4 regions of the Kocuria sp. UCD-OTCP genome follow, and region 4 is predicted to be linked to each of the others. Evidence: riboswitches for the same ligand, from Rfam matches in the RefSeq annotation. Region 4 holds a riboswitch; each other region holds the start of a gene.
What was found. A riboswitch is a leader RNA that binds a small molecule or an ion and turns the genes downstream of it on or off. The one in region 4 is predicted to bind S-adenosylmethionine.
Positions count from the first base shown of each region.

Region 1: another riboswitch for S-adenosylmethionine. It lies ahead of H488_RS20350 (acyl-CoA dehydrogenase family protein); the one in region 4 lies ahead of H488_RS29660 (bifunctional o-acetylhomoserine/o-acetylserine sulfhydrylase).
Region 2: another riboswitch for S-adenosylmethionine. It lies ahead of H488_RS29835 (ABC transporter ATP-binding protein); the one in region 4 lies ahead of H488_RS29660 (bifunctional o-acetylhomoserine/o-acetylserine sulfhydrylase).
Region 3: another riboswitch for S-adenosylmethionine. It lies ahead of H488_RS21540 (hypothetical protein); the one in region 4 lies ahead of H488_RS29660 (bifunctional o-acetylhomoserine/o-acetylserine sulfhydrylase).

Region 1 covers NZ_AOSQ01000001.1:210,661-215,656, reverse strand. The annotation lists gene H488_RS20355 (MFS transporter) at 1-334, opposite strand, end outside; gene H488_RS20350 (acyl-CoA dehydrogenase family protein) at 338-1,675, opposite strand; SAM riboswitch class I at 1,789-1,883, opposite strand; gene moeB (molybdopterin-synthase adenylyltransferase MoeB) at 2,015-3,190, opposite strand; gene H488_RS20340 (thiazole synthase) at 3,187-4,071, opposite strand; gene thiS (sulfur carrier protein ThiS) at 4,073-4,312, opposite strand; gene H488_RS20330 (FAD-dependent oxidoreductase) at 4,309-4,996, opposite strand, start outside.
Region 2 covers NZ_AOSQ01000031.1:5,921-10,916, forward strand. The annotation lists gene H488_RS29825 (ABC transporter permease) at 1-161, opposite strand, end outside; gene H488_RS29830 (aliphatic sulfonate ABC transporter substrate-binding protein) at 158-1,201, opposite strand; gene H488_RS29835 (ABC transporter ATP-binding protein) at 1,297-2,130, opposite strand; SAM riboswitch class I at 2,136-2,240, opposite strand; gene H488_RS29840 (maleylpyruvate isomerase N-terminal domain-containing protein) at 2,348-3,025, shown strand; gene H488_RS29845 (CoA-binding protein) at 3,111-3,575, shown strand; SAM riboswitch class IV at 3,718-3,832, shown strand; gene H488_RS29850 (LLM class flavin-dependent oxidoreductase) at 3,911-4,996, shown strand, end outside.
Region 3 covers NZ_AOSQ01000003.1:31,237-36,232, reverse strand. The annotation lists gene H488_RS0117825 (cell division protein PerM) at 1-418, opposite strand, end outside; gene H488_RS21545 (glycosyltransferase family 4 protein) at 534-1,709, shown strand; gene H488_RS35915 (PIN domain-containing protein) at 1,713-2,096, opposite strand; gene H488_RS21540 (hypothetical protein) at 2,108-2,335, opposite strand; SAM riboswitch class IV at 2,349-2,474, opposite strand; gene H488_RS21535 (hypothetical protein) at 2,893-3,189, shown strand; gene H488_RS21530 (hypothetical protein) at 3,292-3,480, opposite strand; gene cspE (transcription antiterminator/RNA stability regulator CspE) at 3,588-3,794, opposite strand; gene H488_RS21520 (DMT family transporter) at 4,017-4,340, opposite strand; gene H488_RS21515 (DMT family transporter) at 4,340-4,687, opposite strand; gene H488_RS21510 (TetR/AcrR family transcriptional regulator) at 4,691-4,996, opposite strand, start outside.
Region 4 covers NZ_AOSQ01000030.1:11,302-16,297, forward strand. The annotation lists gene metX (homoserine O-acetyltransferase MetX) at 1-883, opposite strand, end outside; gene H488_RS29660 (bifunctional o-acetylhomoserine/o-acetylserine sulfhydrylase) at 880-2,286, opposite strand; SAM riboswitch class IV at 2,363-2,478, opposite strand; gene H488_RS29665 (VOC family protein) at 2,621-3,259, shown strand; gene H488_RS29670 (CPBP family intramembrane glutamic endopeptidase) at 3,283-4,062, opposite strand; gene H488_RS29675 (S9 family peptidase) at 4,176-4,996, shown strand, end outside.

The DNA.
Region 1 (4,996 bases), on a different contig from region 4:
GCAGGCCGATCAGGGTGGAGGCCACGCCCATGAGCAGCAGCGAGGCCACCAGCAGGGCCTTGCGGCCGATCCGGTCCCCCAGGTGCCCGGCGATGATCCCGCCCAAGGGTCGGGCGATCACCCCGACCGCGAGCGTGGCGAAGGACGCCACGATGCCGCCGAGCTCGGTGGCCATGGGGAAGAACTGGACGTTGAAGACGAGTGCGGCGGCGGTGCCGTAGAGGTAGAAGTCGTACCACTCGATGGTGGTCCCGGCGAAGGCCGAGGCCAGGACGCGCTTCTTGCCGTGGACGATGCTGCTGCGGCCCGGGGCGGCCGTGGTCGTGGTGCTCATGCGTCAGGCTCCTGGGGTTCGGTCGGCGTCGGCCGTGACATCGGTCGTGGCGCCGGTCTTCGCGTCGCCGATGGCGTTCAGGCCCTCCGGCAGGGTGCCGTTGATGAGGTAGTCGCCGAGGGCTCGGGCGCGGAAGGCGATCGGGTTGTGGGTGGCCACGGTCTGGGCGTTGCGCCAGTGCCGGTCCAGGCCCTTGGCCGTGGACGTGGCGGAGGCGCCCACGGTGAGGAACAGGTCCTGGGCCGCGCCGAGCGCCAGCTCCGGCACGGTGACCTGGGCGTGCTCCACGGCGATCTCGGACTCGTGCAGCGCCGCCGGGAGGGCCCCGGTGAAGTCCGGCCGGTCGGCGCCGGCCGCTGCGGCGGCGGCGATCCCGGCGTCCAGGGTGCGGGCGGCGTGCAGGACGGTGGCCTCGGCGGCGAAGGCCTTGGCGGAGATCCGCCCGGTGGCCTCCTGGATCAGCGGGTCGTCGCGGAACGGCAGGCCGAGCCCGGTGTTGAAGGTCCGCCGGCGTCCGGCGATGGTCTCCACCGCGTCCCTCCGGGCCGCCCGCGCGATGCCGGCCAGCACGGCCAGCAGCACGAGCTGGAAGAAGGCGGCCTCGTGGACGGCCTCCGCGCTGCCGGCGGTGCGGTCCAGCACGGCGTCCTCCGGGACACGCACCCGGTCGAAGACCGCGGTGCCGGTGCCGGTGAGCTTCTGCCCGAAGCCGTCCCAGTCGTCCTCGAGCGTCACACCCTCGGCGTCCGTGGCGACGACGGCGAAGCGCCGCCCGTCGCGGCCGTCCAGGGCGGCCGAGACGCGGGTGTAGTCGCAGAAGACGGAGCCGGTGGCGTAGAACTTCCGGCCGGTGAGCTCCCAGCCCTCGGCGGTCCGGCTCAGCACGGTGTTCAGGGTGCCCAGCGCGTTGCCGCCCTTCTCCGTGGAGGCGTTGCCGACGGTGGCTCCGGCCAGCACCCGCGGGTACCAGACCTCCTGGAACTCGCGGGGCAGGAAGCGCAGGGACTCCACGAAGCCGTGGTGGGAGCGGTAGAGGTGGGCGATGTTGGAGTCGGCCTCGGCCAGGTCGACCAGCAGCCGGGTGAAGTCCTCGAGGCTGACCCCGGGGCCGCCGTGGGCCGCCGGGACGCGCAGGGCACCGAACCCGGCCCGGTCCAGCCGGCCGACCTCCGCGTAGGGCAGCGCGCGCCGGAGGTCCCGGTCCAGGGCGCCGGCGGCGATCTCCGCGAACAGCGGCCGGAAGTGCTCCCGCAGCCCGGCGTAGTCCCCGGGCAGGCCGGCGGGGAGGTCCGTGCCGGCGCGGGGATGGGCGGTGGTCTCCTCGACCGTGCTCGGGGTCATGCGGTGGTCCTCTCGGTCGCACCGAGGATTGCCGGTCGGCCAGTCGCGCCGGGGGCGGGCCCGGTGGCGTCAGCGCCGGAGGCTGACGTCACGGGCCGACTGCAGATCCGGGATCTCCATCGGTTCTGGCATTAGCACCCTGACCCCGGAGGAGGGCGGGTTGCTGCGGCGTCGTCGAGCCAGATCTCTCAGCCGCTCTGAATGGGGCGCTTGCCATGGCATCAGACCGCCCGGTCCGGGACCAACCGGATGACGGGCGCACGTCATGGAATGTCACGACGGCGTCACAGAAGGTCACGTCCTCCGCGGTGGTGTAGCGGTGTGCCGCAGGAGACCGGATCAGTAGACCGGCTGGCCCGGGTCCACCTGCGCCACCCAGGCGAGCACCCCGCCCTCGAGGTGTCGGACCCGCTCCTCCCGCCCGGCGTAGAAGGACCGCAGCGCGGCGAGCGCGGTCGCGGAGCGGGCCCCGGCCTTGCAGTGCAGCACGAGGTCAGCGCCGCGGGCCTCCGGCGGCAGGGCGTCCGCGCCGCGGTCCAGGATCTCCTGCAGCGGGACGGGCACGGCGCCGTCGATGGCCACGAGCTCCCGCTCCCAGTCCTCGCGCACGTCCACCAGGGCGAAGGACGCCTCCCCGCGCTCCCGGCGCTCGAGCAGCCGGGCCAGCTCGGCCGCCCCGACGGTCTCGGAGGGGTCCGCGCCGGGCAGCGCGCAGACCGCGGCGGGCCGGGCCACCGCGGTGACCGGGGCGGCGTCGGGATCCGGGGTGAGCCGCATCTCGCGCCAGGTCATCGCCAGCGCGTCGTGCAGCAGCACCCGCCCGAGCAGGGGCTCCCCGGTGCCGGTGACGAGCTTGACGGCCTCGGTGACCATGACCGCGCCGACGGTGGCGGGGAGCATGCCGAAGACCCCGCCCTCGGCGCAGCTGGGCACCTCGCCGTCCGGCGGGGCCTCGGGGTAGAGGTCCCGGTAGGTGGGCCCGTGCCCGGCCCAGAAGACGCTGACCTGCCCCTCGAAGCGCAGGATGGAGCCCCACACGCAAGGCGTGCCGGTCAGGGCGGCGGCGTCGCTGACCACGTAGCGGGTCGCGAAGTTGTCGGCGCCGTCCAGGACCAGGTCGTACCCGCCGAGGATGTCCACGGCGTTGTCCGCGTCCAGCCGGACGGGGTGGGTGCGGACCTCCACCAGCGGGTTGAGCGCGGTGACGGCCTCGGCGGCGGAGACGGACTTGGGGCGGCCGACGTCGGCGGTCGTGTGCACCACCTGGCGCTGCAGGTTGGAGACCGCCACCACGTCGTCGTCGACGATCCCGAGGGTCCCGACCCCCGCCGCGGCGAGGTACTGCAGGGCCGGGGACCCGAGCCCCCCGGCGCCGACGACGAGCACGCGGGCGTTCCGCAGCCGCCGCTGGCCGCGGGTCCCGATCCCGGGCAGGGTCAGGTGCCGGGCGTAGCGCTCGAGCTCCTCGCGGGTCAGTTCGGGGCCGGGCTCCACGAGCGGGGGCAGCGGGCTCACGGCCGCTCCCCCACGGGCGCCCAGTCCCCGCGCGGCACGTCCGCCGGGCCGACTGAGGAGCCGGCGGACGACCCGTCGGCCCGCCCGGCACCGGCGGCGTCCGTGTCGATCCGCCCGGCCATCGACGAGGACGCCTGGGCGTGGCGGCGGGCCGGGATGCGCCCGGCACCGGCGGCGAGCCGGCCGGCGAGCACGGCGTGGCGCATCGCGGTGGCCATCGCCACCGGGTCCTGGGCGCGGGTGACGGCGCTGGCCAGCAGCACGGCGTCGCAGCCCAGCTCCATGGCCAGGGCGGCCTCGGAGGCGGTGCCGATCCCGGCGTCGAGCACCACGGGGACGGACGCCCGGGAGGCGATGAGCTCGATGTTGTGCGGATTGAGGATGCCCAGCCCGGTGCCGATGGGGGCGCCCAGGGGCATCACCGCGGCCGCGCCCAGGTCCTCGAGCCGGCGGGCGAGGGCCGGGTCGTCGGAGGTGTAGGCGAAGACCTTGAAGCCGCGGGCCACGAGCTGCTCGGTGGCGTCGAGGAGCTCCACCACGTCGGGCAGCAGCGTGTCCTCGTCCGCGATGACCTCGAGCTTGACCCAGTCGGTCTCGAGGGCCTCCCGGCCGAGCTCGGCGGTCAGCAGCGCGTCCCGGGCGGTGTAGCACCCGGCGGTGTTGGGCAGGATCCGGATGTCGTTGCGCTCGAGCAGCGCGAAGAGGGAGTCGCCCTGGCCGGGGGCGTAGCGGCGCAGGGCCACGGTGGTCAGCTCGGTGCCGGAGGCCAGCAGCGCCTGCTCCAGGGTGTGCAGCGAGCTCAGGCCGCCGGTGCCCATGATCAGCCGGGAGCTCAGCTCGATGCCGTCGAGCACGAGGGGGTCGGGGTGCGGGGCGGTCACGTCAGCCTCCCTGGACGGCGGTGATGATCTCGATGGACTGGCCCTCCGCCACGGGGGTCCGCCGCCAGCGGCTGCGGGGTACGACCGCGGCGTCCACGGCCACGGCCACGCCGAGGCGCCCGCCGTCCAGCGGGGCGCCGTCGGGGCCCAGGGGGCGGCCGACGGTCTCGGCGACGAGGTCGACGACGGTCGCCTCCGCCGCCACGCGGTGCGGGCGGCCGTTGAGGGTGATGGCGGTCATCGGGTGCTCCTGCTCCGGGGCCCGGGCCCGGCGGCGGCCGGCGCGGGATCCCCTCGACGGGCCTCGACGGGGCGGTCGAAGCGGTGCGGGTCGGTGGCGGCGAGGTGCTCGGCGTCGGCGGCCGGATCGGCTCCGGTCCCGCCGGCCACCAGCTGCGCGGCGAGCCGGGCGGCCAGCGGGGCGAGCAGGACGCCGTGGCGGAAGTAGCCGGTGGAGACCACGAGCCCCGGCACCGGCGAGCCGTCCGGGTCGCGGACCCGGCCGAAGTACGGGATGTCGTCCGGGGTGCCGGGCCGGGCGCGGGCCAGCACCTCGACCAACTCGAGGTCGGCGACGCCGGGCACGAGCGCCTGGGCGTCGCGCAGCAGCCGGAACACGCCGCCGGCGCTGGGACCGGTCAGGTCGTCCTCGCGGGAGGTCGCCCCGATCACCACGGTCCCGTCGGCGCGGGGCACCAGGTAGACGGGCACCCCGTGCACCAGGCCGCGGACCGTGCGCTCGAGCAGCTCCGGCGCCCCGGCGGGGACCCGGGCGCGCAGGATGTCCCCGTGCACCGGCCGCAGCGGCGGGTGCCAGTCCTCCGGCAGCCCTTCGAGCTCGCCGAGCCCGGCGCCGGGGGCGAGGACCGTCCAGGTCGCGGAGACCATCCCGCCGCCGGCCAGGCGGACGCCGGTCGCCGCGCCC
Region 2 (4,996 bases), on a different contig from region 4:
CTGAAGATCCCGGCGGTGGACAGCACGTGCCACAGCACCAGCAGCGCGGCGGGCAGCAGCAGGCCCAGCCCGGTGCGCAGCAGCGGCCGCCGCCGGGGGGCCGCGGCGGGGGCGTCCTCGAGACGCTGCGCCTCCTCGGCGGGGGCCAGTGGCTGCGTCACTGCCCGGCCCCGACCAGCTCGGCCGCGCGGGAGGCGTCGGCGTTCTCGGCGTAGGAGCTCTCCACGATGCTCCCGAGCGCCTCGTCGATCTGCTCCTGGCCGGCCACGTCGTCGGACTCCACGAAGATCGGCCCGACCTTCTCGAGGACCGCCAGCTGCTCGTCGCCCGGCACGTGGTCGATGTCCAGGTTGGTGCGCTCGAGCACCTTCTCGGCCACGGACAGCTCGATCCCGGCCGCCTCGGCGAGCAGCTGCGCGGTCTCCTCCGTGTTCTCCTGCGCCCACTGCCGGGCGTAGGCGTAGACGTCCACCACGGTCTGGGCGGCCTCGGGCTGCTCCTCGAGGAAGCTCTCGTGGGCGTTGAGGAAGCCGTAGGTGTTGAAGTCGACGTTGCGGTAGAACAGCTCCGCGCCGTTCTCCTCCGCGGCGGCCATGATCGGGTCGAGCCCGGACCAGGCGTCCACCTGGCCGTTCTCCAGGGCGGCGCGGCCGTCGGCGTGCTGCAGGTTCTGGATCGTGACGTCCCCGGCGTCCACCCCGGCCTCGTCGAGGGCCTGGAGCAGGAAGAAGTACGGGTCGGTGCCCTTGGTCGCGGCCACGGTGCGGCCCTCGAGGTCCGCGACCTCCTGCACCTCGCTGCCGGCGGTGGTGACCAGGGCGGACCACTCCGGCTGCGAGTAGAGGTCGATCACCCGGATCGGGGTGCCGTTGCTGCGGGCCAGCAGCGCCGCGGAGCCCGCGGTGGAGCCGATGTCCACCGCCTCCGCACGCAGCGCCTCGTTGGCCTTGTTCGACCCGGCGGACTGCACCCACTCCACCTCGATGCCCTCCTCGGCGAACGCGGTCTCGAGCCAGCCCTTCTCCTTGATCACCACGGAGAGCGGGTTGTAGGTGGCCCAGTCCACGCGGACGGTGCCGTCCCCGGCGGCCTCCGCGGGCGGCTCACCGGAGCCCTCACCGGCCATGCACCCGGTCAGGCCGAGGGCCAGGACGGCGGCGAGTGCGGGGACGGTGCGGACGGAGCGCTGGGGCAGGGGCATGGCGGAGCCTTTCGTGGTGGACGGACGGTGCCGGGCGGCGCGGGCGGGTGCCGCCGCTGGTCCGGGGAGGGGAGTCGGGGTGGGGGTGGGCCGCGTCAGCGGGTCGCGGGGTGGTGGGTGTCGACGCCGAGGTGGCCGAGGAGCTGCACGCGCAGCTCGGCGAGGACCTCGGAGGCCCGGTCCCGGGGGCGCTCGCCGGGGACGGCGAGGATCGTGCTGATCGAGGCGGGGGCGGTGGGCCCGGTCCGGCCCAGGACCACGATCCGGTCCGCGAGCTGCAGCGCCTCGTCGACGTCGTGGGTGACGAGCAGGACGGTGGTGGGCTGGGCCGCGTGGATCGTGAGCAGCAGGTCCTGCATCTTCAGGCGGGTCAGGGCGTCGAGCGCGCCGAAGGGCTCGTCGAGCAGCAGGACCCCGGGATTGCGGGCCAGGGCCCGGGCCAGGGACGCGCGCTGGGCCATGCCGCCGGAGACCGCGCGGGGACGGTGGCCGGCGTGCGCGGTGAGCCCCACCAGGCGCAGCAGGTCGTCGATCACGGCGTCCCCCTCGTCCCGGGGGAGTCCGCGGGGCAGGCCCAGGCGGACGTTCTCGCGCACCGAGCGCCACGGCAGCAGGCGGGGCTCCTGGAAGGCGACCGCGCAGCGCGGGTCGATGCCGGACACGGGGGTGCCGTCGATGAGCACCCGTCCGGCCGAGGCGGTGTCGAGCCCCGCCGCGGCCCGCAGCAGCGTGGACTTGCCGCACCCCGAGGGCCCCAGGACCGCCAGGACCTCGCCGGGCCGGGCCGTGACGTCGACGTCCTGCAGGACGTGGTGGGTCTCGCGGCCGGACGGGAAGGCTTTGCCGACGTGCTCGAAGGCCACGGAGAAGGCGCGCTTCGCGGTGCCCGGTGCGGTGGCCGGCGCAGAGCCCAGCAGGGAAGTGCTCATGATCAACTCCATCGGTCCTGGCATTAGCACCTCGCACGGAGGATCAGACGGATCCGTGCCGGTTGCTGCGACGTCGACGAGCCAGGTCTCTCAGCCGCTCCGGATGGTTACACCACCAATTGAACGTCCTCGGCGTGTTCCCTGGCAAATCCGTCGCATCCGTGGTGATCGCGACACATCGCTGGCACGGGAGCCCTCCGTGCCCCACCATGGACCCATGACGAGCCGCAGAAGCCCGGCCCGGGCGGACCTGGTACGCGACGCCTGCGCGGCGTTCGGCGCGGTCCTCGACGGGCTCGGCGACGACGACTCCTGGGCCGCCACTGGCTGCCCGGGGTGGTCGGTCCGGGACCTCACCCACCACTGCGCGATGGACGCCCTGCGGGGGCTGGTCGCGCTGCACACGCCCACCACCGCCCGCCCCGACCGGGACGCCGCGACCTACTGGACCGACTGGGGCGGCGATCCCGCGGGGGCCGCCGAGGCCCGGCGCCACACCCGCGTGGCCGCGTCCATGGTCCTGGACTGGGAGCCGGTGCGCGCCCTCCACCGCGAGACCACCCGGGCGCTCGTGCACGCCGCGCAACACTGCGGCGACGGCGCGGTCCGCACCCAGGGGCACGTGCTGCGCGTCGAGGACCTGCTGAGCACCCTCGCGGTGGAGGCCACGGTCCACCACCTGGACCTGATCCAGCACCTGGACGGCTCCCCGGGTCCCGCCGTGGACGGGCTCGCCGAGGTCCGCCGGGTCCTCACCGACCTGTGGGAGCGGGAACCGCTCGAGCACTGGAGCGACGAGCACTTCGCCCGCGTGGGAACCGGCCGGGCGGAGCTGACCGCCCAGGAGCGTGCGGAGCTGGGCGCGCACGCGGACCTCCTGCCGCTCTTCTCCTGACCCTCCCCCCTCCGCGAGGTCGCCGACACGTGCAATCCCGCGGAGGAAGAAGGAGGGGGAACGGGTTCCGTGCCAGGCTGGGGGCATGAGCCGCAACGACCCCGCCGTCATCGACCGCCTCATGACACGGCCCGGCCGGTGGGCCGTGGTGGGGCTGACCGGCAACACGGCCCGTCCGGCGCACTCGGTGGCGAAGCGGATCCGGGACGACCTCGGCATGACGATCGTCCCGGTCAACCCGAAGGGCGAGCCAGTGCACGGCGAGCCCGGCCACCGCACGCTCGCCGAGGTCCCGGGGCCGATCGACGTGGTGGACTGCTTCGTGAACTCCCGCCGCGTCGGCGCGGTGGTGGACCAGGCCATCGCCGTGGGCGCCGCCGCGGTGTGGCTGCAGCTGGGCGTCGTCGACGAGGACGCCGCCGCCCGGGCGGAGCGGGCCGGCCTCGACGTGGTCATGGACACCTGCCCCCTGATCGAGCTCCGGTCCCTGCTCCGGCGGGGCTGGACCCTGGACCCGGGCCGGACCCCGCCGCTCGCCCCGCCCGGCTGAAAGACCCGGCTGAGCGACCCGGCGGAGCCGCCCGAACCGGGTGGGCGCAGGCCCGATGCGGGCCGGGACCGTCCCCGTGCGGCGGGACCGCACAGGGGTTGCACCCGGTCAGGGGCCACCCGCTAAGCTGTCCCCCGACGACGATGACGAGTCCCGACACGAAGCTCTGGCTGGTCGGGCGGCAACCCTCTCCCGTAGCGGGGTGCCCCAGATGAACATCGGGCCGCGGTGCACGTGCTCCGCGGCAAGTACGGCGCCCACCAGTGCGTCGGACCCGCGGGCAGGTCTCCACGACGCACGGGCGCGGGTCGGCATCGACCCGGGAGGAACACCCCATGAGCAAGCGCATCGCCCTGAACGCCTTCGACATGACCTGCGTGGGCCACCAGGCCCCCGGTCTGTGGAAGCACCCCCGCTCCCGGGCGGACGAGTACAACACGATCGAGTACTGGACGGACGTCGCCCAGGTCCTGGAGAAGGGGCTCTTCGACGCGCTGTTCCTCGCGGACGTCGTCGGGTACTACGACGTCTACCAGAACTCCGCGGCCCCGGTGATCCGGGACGCCACCCAGATCCCGGTCAACGACCCCTTCATGCAGATCTCCGCGATGGCGGCCGTGACGAAGCACCTCGGCTTCGGCGTGACGAGCGCGATCACCTACGAGCAGCCGTACCCGCTCGCCCGGAAGTTCGCGACCCTCGACCACCTCACGAAGGGCCGGATGGGCTTCAACGTGGTGACGTCCTACCTGAAGTCGGCCGCCGAGAACCACGGGCTGACGGAGCAGATCTCCCACGACGAGCGCTACGAGATCGCCGAGGAGTTCATGGAGGTCTGCTACAAGCTCTGGGAGGGCTCCTGGGAGGACGGCGCGGTCCGGCGCGACCGGGTCAACGGGGTCTTCGCCGACCCGGCGCTCGTCCACCCGATCCAGCACCACGGCAGGTACTTCGACGTCCCCGGCATCGGGCTGACCGAGCCGTCCCCGCAGCGCACGCCGCTGATCTTCCAGGCCGGGGCCTCCTCCCGCGGGCGGGCGTTCGCCGGCCGCCACGCGGAGGCGGTGTTCGTGGGCGGCATCCGCCCGGACCTGACCCGGGTGGTGACCGACAAGCTGCGCGACGAGGCGGAGGCCGGCGGGCGGAACCGGGACGACCTCAAGATCTTCGCCATGCTGCACGTGATCGTCGACGAGACCGACGCGAAGGCCGAGCAGAAGCGCCGCGACTACGAGCGGTACGCGGACACCGACGGCGCGCTGGGCCTCGTGGGCGGCTGGTCCGGGCTGGACCTGGGCCGCTACGACGAGAACGACGTCCTGGAGTACATCAAGACCGACTCGATCCAGTCCTTCCTGACCCCCTTCACCACGGCCGACCCGCACAAGAAGTGGACGATCAAGGAGGTCGCCAAGCACATC
Region 3 (4,996 bases), on a different contig from region 4:
ACGCGGAGTAGGCGGCCAGTCCGCTGAGGTACGGCTGCCAGAACTGGCCCTCCCAGCAGGCGCGGGCCAGCCGTCTCCCGGCGTGCCAGGAGAGGGCGAACGGCACCAGGGTGAGCCCGAGCGGGACGAGGTTGAGCGTCCCGGTGGTCGCGGGCAGCCCTGCGCCCGGGTCGAGGGCCACCTGGAGCGGGGTGAGGTGGGCGAGCAGCCACACGTGACCGGAGAGCACGAACCCGCCGGTCAGGCCGAGGGTGTCGAAGCCGTCGGCGAGCCACACCATGAGGACGGTCAGCAGGACCAGCAGGTAGGACACCACGGCCACGGAGCCGAGTTCCAGCACGCCCTGCAGCCACAGCGGCATGGGCACACCCCGGCGGTCCGGGCGTGCAGCGGGGGAGGACAGGCCTTGGGAGTTCATCACCGACCATCCTCCCACGCCCGGGCGGCACCCCGGCCGAGGCTTCACGGCGCCTTCACCGGCGGGCCACGCCCCGCTCGCCGTCCGGTCGCCCGGCCCCGGCAGGCTCGGGAGCATGAGAGTCGCCGTGGTCGCCGAGCAGTTCCTCCCCCACCTCAACGGAGTCACCCACTCGGTGCTGCGGGTCGTCGAGCAGCTGGTCGCCGGCGGGCACGACGTCGTGGTCGTGGCGCCCTCCTACGACCCCGCGCCGCTCGGGCGCCCGGCGGAGCAGGTCGTCGAGGACCTCGACGGGGTGCCGGTGCACCGGCTGCCCGCCGTTCCGCTCACCGGCTACCCCGCCGTGCGGGTGGCCGGCGGGACCGTGGCCCGGGTGCGGCGGCAGCTGGAGCGCTTCCGGCCGGACGTGGTCCACGTGGCCTCCCCGTTCGTGCTGGGCCGCCGGGCGATCCTGGCGGCCCAGCAGCTCGGGGTGCCGTGCGTGGCGGTCTACCAGACCGACGTGCCCGGCTACGCGGCCAAGTACGGGGCCCCGTTCCTCGAGCAGCTCCTGTGGGGGCACGTGCGCTCCATGCACAACCTCGCCACGCTCACGCTCGCGCCGTCCACCGCGGCGGTCCGGCAGCTCACCGAGCACGGCGTCCAGGACGTGCACCTGTGGCGGCGCGGGGTGGACACCACCCGCTTCTCCCCCCGGCACCGGGACGAGCGGTGGCGGGAGGAGGTCGGCGGCGGCCGGCGGATCGTCGGCTACGTGGGCCGGATCGCCCCGGAGAAGCAGGTCGAGGACCTCTCCGCGGTCGCGGACCTGCCCGGCACCCGCCTGGTGGTCGTGGGCTCGGGCCCGGAGGAGGACGCCCTGCGCCGCCGGCTCCCGCAGGCCCACTTCACCGGGCGCCGCAGCGGTGCCGACCTGGCGCGCATCATGGCGTCCTTCGACGTGTTCGTCCACCCCGGCGAGTTCGAGACGTTCTGCCAGACGATCCAGGAGGCCATGGCCTCGGGGGTGCCGGTGGTCGCGACCGGCCGGGGCGGTCCCCTCGACCTCGTGGACCGGTCCCGCACCGGCTGGCTCTATCCCCCGGGCGACCTCGGGGCGCTGCGCGGGCACGTGGCGGATCTCCTGGGCGACGAGGCGAAGCGGGCCGCGTTCGGCGTCGCGGCGCACGCGGCGGTCCAGGGCCGGACGTGGGACGTGCTGGTCGGGCAGCTGCTCGAGCACTACGAGCGCGCCGTGGCGCTCTCGGCGCAGGGGCAGGGGCGCAGCCGCCGGCACCGCCGGGCCGTCTGAGGGCTACCGGCGGGCGGGGGACGCGTCCAGCACGGGCGCCCCGGTGCCGGCGTACCGCCCCGGCTCCGCGGTCAGCACGGTCAGCCCGTGGACCAGGGCCGTGGCCGCGGTGAGCCCGGCGAGCGGATCGGCCGCCCCCGTCGCGGCCAGCGCTCCCCACGCCCGGGCCACGGCGGCGTCCGCGGGGAGGACCCGGCCCGGGAAGCGCAGCTCGAGCTGCTCCGCCCACAGCGTCTCGTCGGGCCGCTCGGCGAGCAGCTCCCCGAGCACCGTGGCGGGCAGGAACAGCCGCCGGTGTCCGTGCCGGCGCAGGACCTCGGCCAGCTCGGGGCAGCGCTCCGGGGTGCGCACCCCCAGCAGCACGGAACGGTCCAGGAGGAGGTCCACGGCGGCGGGCCTCAGGCCGCGGCGGCGAGCTCCCCGCGGGCCGGAGCCAGCAGGAAGTCCACGAACTCGGTGCGGACCTGCACCACGCGGGCGTAGTCCTCGACGCTCATGGCGGAGACGCTGATCGCCGGGACGCTCGGCGCGGGGTCGCGGCGGGTCCCGTCCCCGGTGGCCGGGACAGCGGGGGAGGGCTGGGGGAACGCGCCCGTGCGGGCGGCGGAGTGGCGGGGGTCGGACATGACCGGGATCCTTCGTGCGCTCTTGCTCGCACCGGGTACCGCTGCTGCGGCGATGCGAGCCGCTTCGTCATCCGAACCACCCGTGAACATGGGGTTGGTGCCCGGTCAAGTCGGAGCTTGCCGACCGGGTCTCTTGAAGCTCTCCCCATTGAACCACATCGGCCGAACCGTGTCCGCGTGCGGCGCCCCGGCCGGATCCGGTGCCCCCCTCCTGTGCACAGGCCTTCCCCGGGCTGTCACCGCCCGGACATCTCGACGACACATCGTTGCGCTGGAATGGGTCCCGCAGGACCGGGGACGGCGCAGGCGACGGCCCCGCGCATTACGTTTCAGTGACACAACTCACGACTCGCTTGTCGAGGTGTCGGTGCCGCGGGGTAGCCTGAACCTGCTTCTCGAGATGCGGCGTCCACGCCCTCGGCCGGAGATCGACGATCCCCGGCGGAACCGTGGAGGGGCTCCGACCCGCTGCGCGCCAACCCGATGTTCCCGGGTGGATCGGATGACGAAGCGGCGGGCAACGCCATCGGATGCCTGCAAGAACGTCAGGAGAAAACATGACCATGTCCGAAGAAAGAACAGCCATCACCACCGACCAGCGCGAGGAGTGGATCGACGTGACCGTCACCGCCCTCCCCGATCTCCACCTCGTCCGTCTCACGTCGACCGACGGGGACGTGCAGGAGTACCTGAGCCCCGAGGCCGACGACCTGGCCGCCGCGGCGGAGCACACGGAGGGTACGGCGCAATGGTGCGCCAAGTACCGCCAGCTCCTCGTTCCCGGAGCCCTCGCGGCGACCGGACGGCACCCGTTCTTCAAGCTCCACCCCTCGTCCCTCCCGCTGTCGGCATAGCCGGCGGACAGGAGCGCACGGAGGCCGCAGCCCGTCGGGCTGCGGCCTCCGTCGTGCGGGAGGACGGTGACGTCCAGAGCGCCGGTGGGACCCGCGGGGTGCTCACTCGAGGCCGTAGTCCCCCGCCGAGCCCCAGCCGCCGCCGGCCTCGTCGGCGGAGCCGTCGAATCCCCACTCGGAGGCCTCGACCTCGAACGGCACGGAGACGTCCAGCTCGGCGTCGGAGACCCGGTTCACCACGAAGGGGTCCTCCGGCTCCTCCGCGGCGGGGAGCGGATCGGGAACGGTCACGGCGCTTCCTCCCGGTGCTGCTCGGCGGGTACGACGACAGAACCGCCGCCGGGCGCAGCCCGACGACGGTTCTGGAGGATCAACGGGCCGGAGCCCGCGGAAGATCCTTAGGAGATGACGTTGATGTTCGCAGCCTGGGGGCCCTTGGGGCCGTCCTGGGTCTCGAACTCGACGCGGTCGTTCTCGTTCAGCGAGCGGAAGCCGTTCGAGTTGATCGCGGAGAAGTGGGCGAAGACGTCCTTGGAGCCGTCCTCGGGGGTGATGAAGCCGAAGCCCTTGTCAGCGTTGAACCACTTGACGATACCGGTAGTCATGGGAGACCTGATCCTTCATGAGATGAACGTTTCCCGACGTTCGAGAAACAAAACAGTTGTGATGCATGGAAAACGTCTTCTCAGAAAAACTGCTGCACCCGAGTGGGCCGAACTGCTTGAAAGACAAAAACGAACCTCAACAACTGCGGACTACTCTACACGAGATCCGGCGCCGCACCACCCGGGACGGGGCGCCGGACCCGGCCCGGCACCGGGGACCGCTCAGACCGGCGGGGCGCCGAGCTCGATGAGGAGCACTCCGCCGGCGATGAGGGCCACCCCGGCCGCCGTCACCCAGGTGAACGGCTCGCGGAACAGGACCCGGCCGGCCAGTGCCGTCAGCGCCACGCCGGAGGCCGACCAGATGCCGTAGGCGACGCCCAGCGCCATGCCCTCGGCCAGGACGAGGCTCAGGCAGGTGAACGCCACCAGGTAGCCGACGGCCACGGCGGCGTACCAGCGGCGGCGGCCCCGGGCGGCCATCCGCAGGGACAGGGTTCCGGCGACCTCGGTGAGGATCGAGACACTGAGGAAGAGCCAGGCCATCAGGCCGCCTCCTCGGTCTCGGGGGCGGGGCGGCGGGAGCCGAGCTCCACGCAGAGCACGCCGGCCACGACCAGCACGATCCCGGCCAGCACGGCCGGGCTCAGCCGCTCACCGTAGACCACGGCCGCCGCCAGAGCGGTGAGCATCACCCCGAGGGCGGCCCACACGCCGTAGGCGACCCCCACCGGCATGCCGCGGCGCAGCACGGCCGCCAGGAGGGTGAACGCGGCGAGGTAGCCGGCGACGACGAGCGCGTACCAGGCGGGCTCGTCCAGAGCCGCCTTCAGCGACAGTGTGGCCGCCACCTCGGCGAGCACGGCGGCGAGCAGCAGCAGCCGGCGCAGCACGGCTCAGCCCTCCAGGAGCTCGTCGGCGACCGCCCTGACCCGGGCCCGTTCCTGCGGGTCGGGGGCGAAGACGCCCGCGGCGTCGGCGAACCACACGCCGTCGGCGAGCAGCCGCACGGCCAGCAGCCGGCTCCGGCGCTCGGCGGGCAGGTCCGCGGGCAGGTGCACCCACGGCTCCACCCGCGCGACCCAGCGCTCCTTGAGCGTGGCGCGCAGCCGCTGGTCGGTGAGCATCACGAGGTCGGTCTCGTCGACCTCCCCGGACAGGCACCAGTCGAGGTAGGCGCGCAGCCGTTCCGCCGCGGGCAC
Region 4 (4,996 bases):
GCTTGGACGCCTGGTGGTCGAGGTAGCTCTCCACCTGGTAGCGCCCCCGCCCGCCGGCGTGCGTGTCGATGACCTGCTCCTCGGCCTGCGGCGAGCGCCCGAACCGGTGGTGCAGCTCGTCGGCCGAGCGGTAGGTGATGTGGGCGATCCGCCGGGCCAGGCCCAGGCCCGTGACGGGCGGCGGGCCGTCGTAGTAGTCCCCGCCGCGGAAGTGCGGATCCTGGCGGATCGCGAGGTTCTGCGCCTGGCCCCACGCGAGCTGCTCGGCGCTGGACTGGGCGCACGCGGCGACCACCGCGCACGCCCGGACCCGGTCCGGGTGGGTCACGGCCCACTCCAGGGCGCGGGCCCCGCCCATGGAGCCGCCGATGACCAGGCGCCAGGCGTCGATGCCGAGGGCGTCGGCCAGCGCCGCCTCGGCGTGCACGGAGTCCCGGACGGTGATGAGCGGGAAGCGGGAGCCCCAGGGGCGGCCCTCGGGGTCCACGCTCGGCGGCGCGGGGGTCGCCGGGCCCGTGGACCCGTAGCAGCCGCCCACGATGTTGGTGCAGACCACGAACCACCGGTCCGTGTCGATGGCGGCGCCGGGGCCGATCAGGCCCTCCCACCAGCCGCCGCTCTCGGCGGCGCGCCGCTCGGCCTCGGGGGCGCCGGGGCGGGCCCGGCCGGCCGCCACGTGGGTGTCCCCGGTGAGGGCGTGCTCGACGAGCACCGCGTTGGAGGCGTCCGGGGCGAGCGTCCCCCACGTCTCGTAGGCGATCCGGACGTCGGGCAGCCGGAAGCCCGACTCGAGCTCCAGCTCGCCGATCCCGGCGACCCGCGGCACGCCGTCCTCGCGGACGGCGGTCCCGGCGCCGGAGCCCCTCACGACCGTCACGGTCACTCCTGTCCTCCCTGCGCGGCCGCGGCCGCTGCGAAGCCCTGCTCCAGGTCCGCCAGGATGTCGTCGATGTGCTCCAGACCCACGGACAAGCGCACGAAGCCGGGCTCCACGCCGGCGGCCAGCTGCTCCTCGGGCAGGAGCTGGCTGTGCGTGGTGGACGCGGGGTGGATCACCAGGGAGCGGACGTCGCCGATGTTGGCGACGTTCGAGTGCAGGGTCAGGGCGTCCACGAAGGCGGCCCCGGCCTCCCGGCCGCCGTCGAGGACGAAGCCCAGGATCGACCCGGCGCCCCGGGGCGCGTACTTCTGCGCCCGCCCATGCCACGGGGAGGACTCCAGCCCGGCCCAGGTCACCGAGCGCACGTCCTCGCGGGCCTCGAGCCAGCGGGCCACCGTCCCGGCGTTGGCCACGTGCCGCTCCATCCGCAGGGACAGCGTCTCGATGCCCTGCTCGATGAGGAACGCGTTGAACGGGGAGATCGCCGAGCCGAGGTCGCGCAGCAGCTGCACCCTGGCCTTGAGGATGTAGGACAGGTTGACGCCGAAGGGCCCCTCCGCGCCCAGGGCCTCGGCGTAGACGAGACCGCCGTAGGACTCGTCCGGCTGGTTGAAACCGGGGAAGCGGTCCGGGTAGCGGCCGTAGTCGAAGGCCCCGGAGTCCACGATCACGCCGCCGATGGCCGTGCCGTGCCCGCCGAGGAACTTGGTGGCCGAGTGCACCACGACGTCCGCGCCCCAGCGCAGGGGCTGGACGAGGTAGGGGGTCGCCACGGTGTTGTCCACGATGAGCGGGACCTCGTGGTCGTGGGCGATCCCGGAGACCGTCTCGATGTCGAGGACGTCGTTGCGCGGGTTCGGGATCGTCTCGGCGAAGAAGGCCTTCGTGTTCGGCCGGACCGCCCGCCGCCACGCCTCGGGGTCGTCGGGGTCGGAGACGAAGGTGGTCTCGATGCCGAGCTTGGGCAGCGTGAACTTGAAGAGGTTGTAGGTCCCGCCGTACAGGCTGGGGCTGGCCACGAGGTGGTCTCCCGCGCCGGCGACGTTGAGCACGGCGAACGTCGTCGCCGACTGCCCCGCGCTGAGCATGAGGGCGCCCACGCCGCCCTCCAGGGCGGCGATCCGGTTCTCCACGACCTCCGTGGTCGGGTTGCCGATCCGCGTGTAGATCGGGCCGAGCTCGGCGAGCGCGAAGCGGTCGGCGGCGGCCTGGGCGTCGGGGAAGACGAAGGACGTGGTCTGGTGGATCGGCAGGGCGCGGGAGCCGGTGACCGGGTCGGGGCTCTGCCCCGCGTGGATCTGCCGGGTCTCGAAGGCCCAGCCCCCGGGGTTCTCCGGGGTGGGGCGCTCGGCCGCGTCGGTGCGGGCGGCGGAGGCGTCGGTGCTGGAGGCGGGGAGATCGGACATGCCGTGGGACTCCTTGTGGATCTCAGGGGTCCCGTCCCGGCCGAGGCGGTGCGGCCGGGAACGGCCGGGCGCCGGGGACCCGCGCTTGCTCGCTCGCCGGACGCGAGGAGCCTGGTCTTCACCCAGGGCACCCCACCGCGGTGGAGGGTTGCCGGCCAGCTAGCTGGGGCTTGGACGCTGGCGCTCATGACCTGGACAGCATTCTCCGGATCAGGCCCGCACGGCGTCAAGCCGGGGCCGGGCGTGACGCCCCGGCCGGGGCGTCGCCCGCACGGTGCCCGGCGCGTCGCGGGCCGATTTGGAGACGAAACTCACAGGGTGCCACGATGTGCCCATGAGAGTCGACCACGTGTCCTACGCCTGCCGCCCGGAGGGCCTGGAGGCCACCACCGAGCGCATCGCCGACCAGCTCGGGATCGAACCGGTCAAGGGCGGGGTGCACCCCCGTTTCGGCACCCGCAACATGATCCTGCCGCTCACGAACCACCAGTACGTGGAGGTCGTCGAGGTCCTCCAGCACCCGGCGGCGGAGAAGGCGCCCTTCGGACAGGCCGTGCGGGCCCGGTCCGCCGCCGGCGGCGGCTGGCTGGGCTGGGTCGTGGAGGTCGAGGACCTCGCCCCCTTCGAGCAGCGCCTGGGGCGCCGCTCCGTGCCCGGCCACCGGGTCTTCCCGGACGGCCGGTGCCTCGAGTGGCACCAGATCGGCGTCAAGGGCCTGATCGCCGATCCGCAGCTGCCGTTCATGATCCACTTCGACTCCGCCCCGGAGATGCACCCGTCCCAGGCGCGGATCACGGACGTCGGGCTCGCGGGGATGACCATCGCCGGTGCCCCGGAACGGGTCGCCGAGTGGCTGGGCGCCCCCGTCGAGACCGCGCTCGAGGACCTCGAGGTCGACTGGCGCTATCCGGACGGCACCCCCGGGGTGCTCTCCGTCTCGTTCAGCACCCCGGACGGCGCCGTCACCATCTGAGACCGGGCACCGCGGGGCGGGGCTCAGCCCAGCAGCCGGGCTGCCCCGAGGAAGCCGACGGCGTCCAGCAGGAAGTGCGCGACGACGAGGGGCATCACCCGGCCGGTGCGCCGGTAGAGCTCCGCGAAGACGAGGCCCATCACCACGTTGCCGAGGAAGGGCCCGATCCCCTGGTAGAGGTGGTAGCTGCCGCGGAACAGGGCCGTGACCACCAGCACCACGGGCCAGCTCCACCCGATGCGGGTCAGCCGGTCGGTCAGGAACGCGACCACCACGACCTCCTCGACCAGGGCGTGGCGCACGGCCGAGAGCAGCAGCACGGGCACCGTCCACCAGTGCGCGGCGAGCCCGGACGTGGTCACCTCCGCGGTGACGCCCAGGGCCCGGCCGGCGCCGTAGAGCGCCAGCGTGCCCAGGCCCATGAGCAGGAAGAGCACGGTGCCGAGGCCCAGGTCCGGGAGGGGCATCCGGGCGTCGAGGCCGATCCGCCGGCGGACCGTGCCCAGCGCCCCGGCGGAGCCGGCGAGCAGGTAGAGCGCGAGCAGCACCGGCACCAGGTCCAGGGCGATCCCGGTGAGCTGGCGCAGCAGGTCGATGAGGGGCTGCGGGCTCAGCGGCGGGTTCATCGTGGCCTGCGCCTCGGAGAGCGGTCCGCGCGCCAGGTGCTCGGCGAGGGACAGCACCGCCCAGAGGGCCGAGGCGCCCAGGGACACCCCGAGCACCAGGAGCACCTGCACCCACAGGTCGGCGCGGGTGGAGCCGAAGGCGGGCGGTCGCGGGGCGAGGTGGGCAGGGGTGCTCATGCGGCCATTCTGGCACCGGCCCGCCGGCCGCCCCGTGCAGCCCGCGCCGGGCGCCCCCGGGCCCGCCCGGACCGCCCCTCCCCACCCGGGACGTCTTCCCTAGGATGGGGACCATGACTGTCCTTCCCCCGCAGATCCGCCAGCAGCCCGTCGAGCGCGCCTTCCACGGCCACGTGTTCTCCGACCCGTACGAGTGGATGCGGGACAAGGACTCCCCCGAGGTGCTGGCCCACCTCACCGCGGAGAACGAGTACGCGGAGTCCGCCACCGTCCACCTCACGGGCCTGCGGGAGACGATCTTCGGGGAGATCAAGGACCGCACCCAGGAGACCGACCTGTCCGTGCCCAGCCGGCGCGGCGCCTGGTGGTACTTCGCCCGCACCGTGGAGGGCGGCGCGCACCAGGTGTTCTGCCGGGTCCCGGCCGTGACCACCGGCGACGTGCTGGCGGACTGGACCCCGCCTGTCGTCGAGCCCGGCACCCCCATGGCCGGGGAGCAGGTGCTCCTCGACGCCAACGCGGAGGCCGCGAAGCACGAGTTCTACTCCCTGGGCAGCTTCGACGTCTCCGAGGACGGGGAGCTGCTGGCCTGGGCCGAGGACGTCACCGGCGACGAGCGCTTCACCCTGCGGGTCCGGGACCTCACCACGGGGGCGCTGCTCGCCGACGAGATCCCCGGGACGTTCTACGGGTCCTTCCTCACCCCGGACGCGCGCGCCGTGTACTACACGGTGGTGGACGAGTCCTGGCGCCCCCACCAGCTGCGCCGGCACGAGCTGGGCACCCCGGTGGCCGAGGACGTCGTCGTCCACGAGGAGGCCGACCCCGGCCTGTGGCTCGGGGCGGGCCTGTCCGCGGACCGGCGCTGGATCGTGGTGGAGGCCATGTGCTCCGAGTTCTCGGAGCAGCTCATCCAGCCGGTCGCGGACCCGGC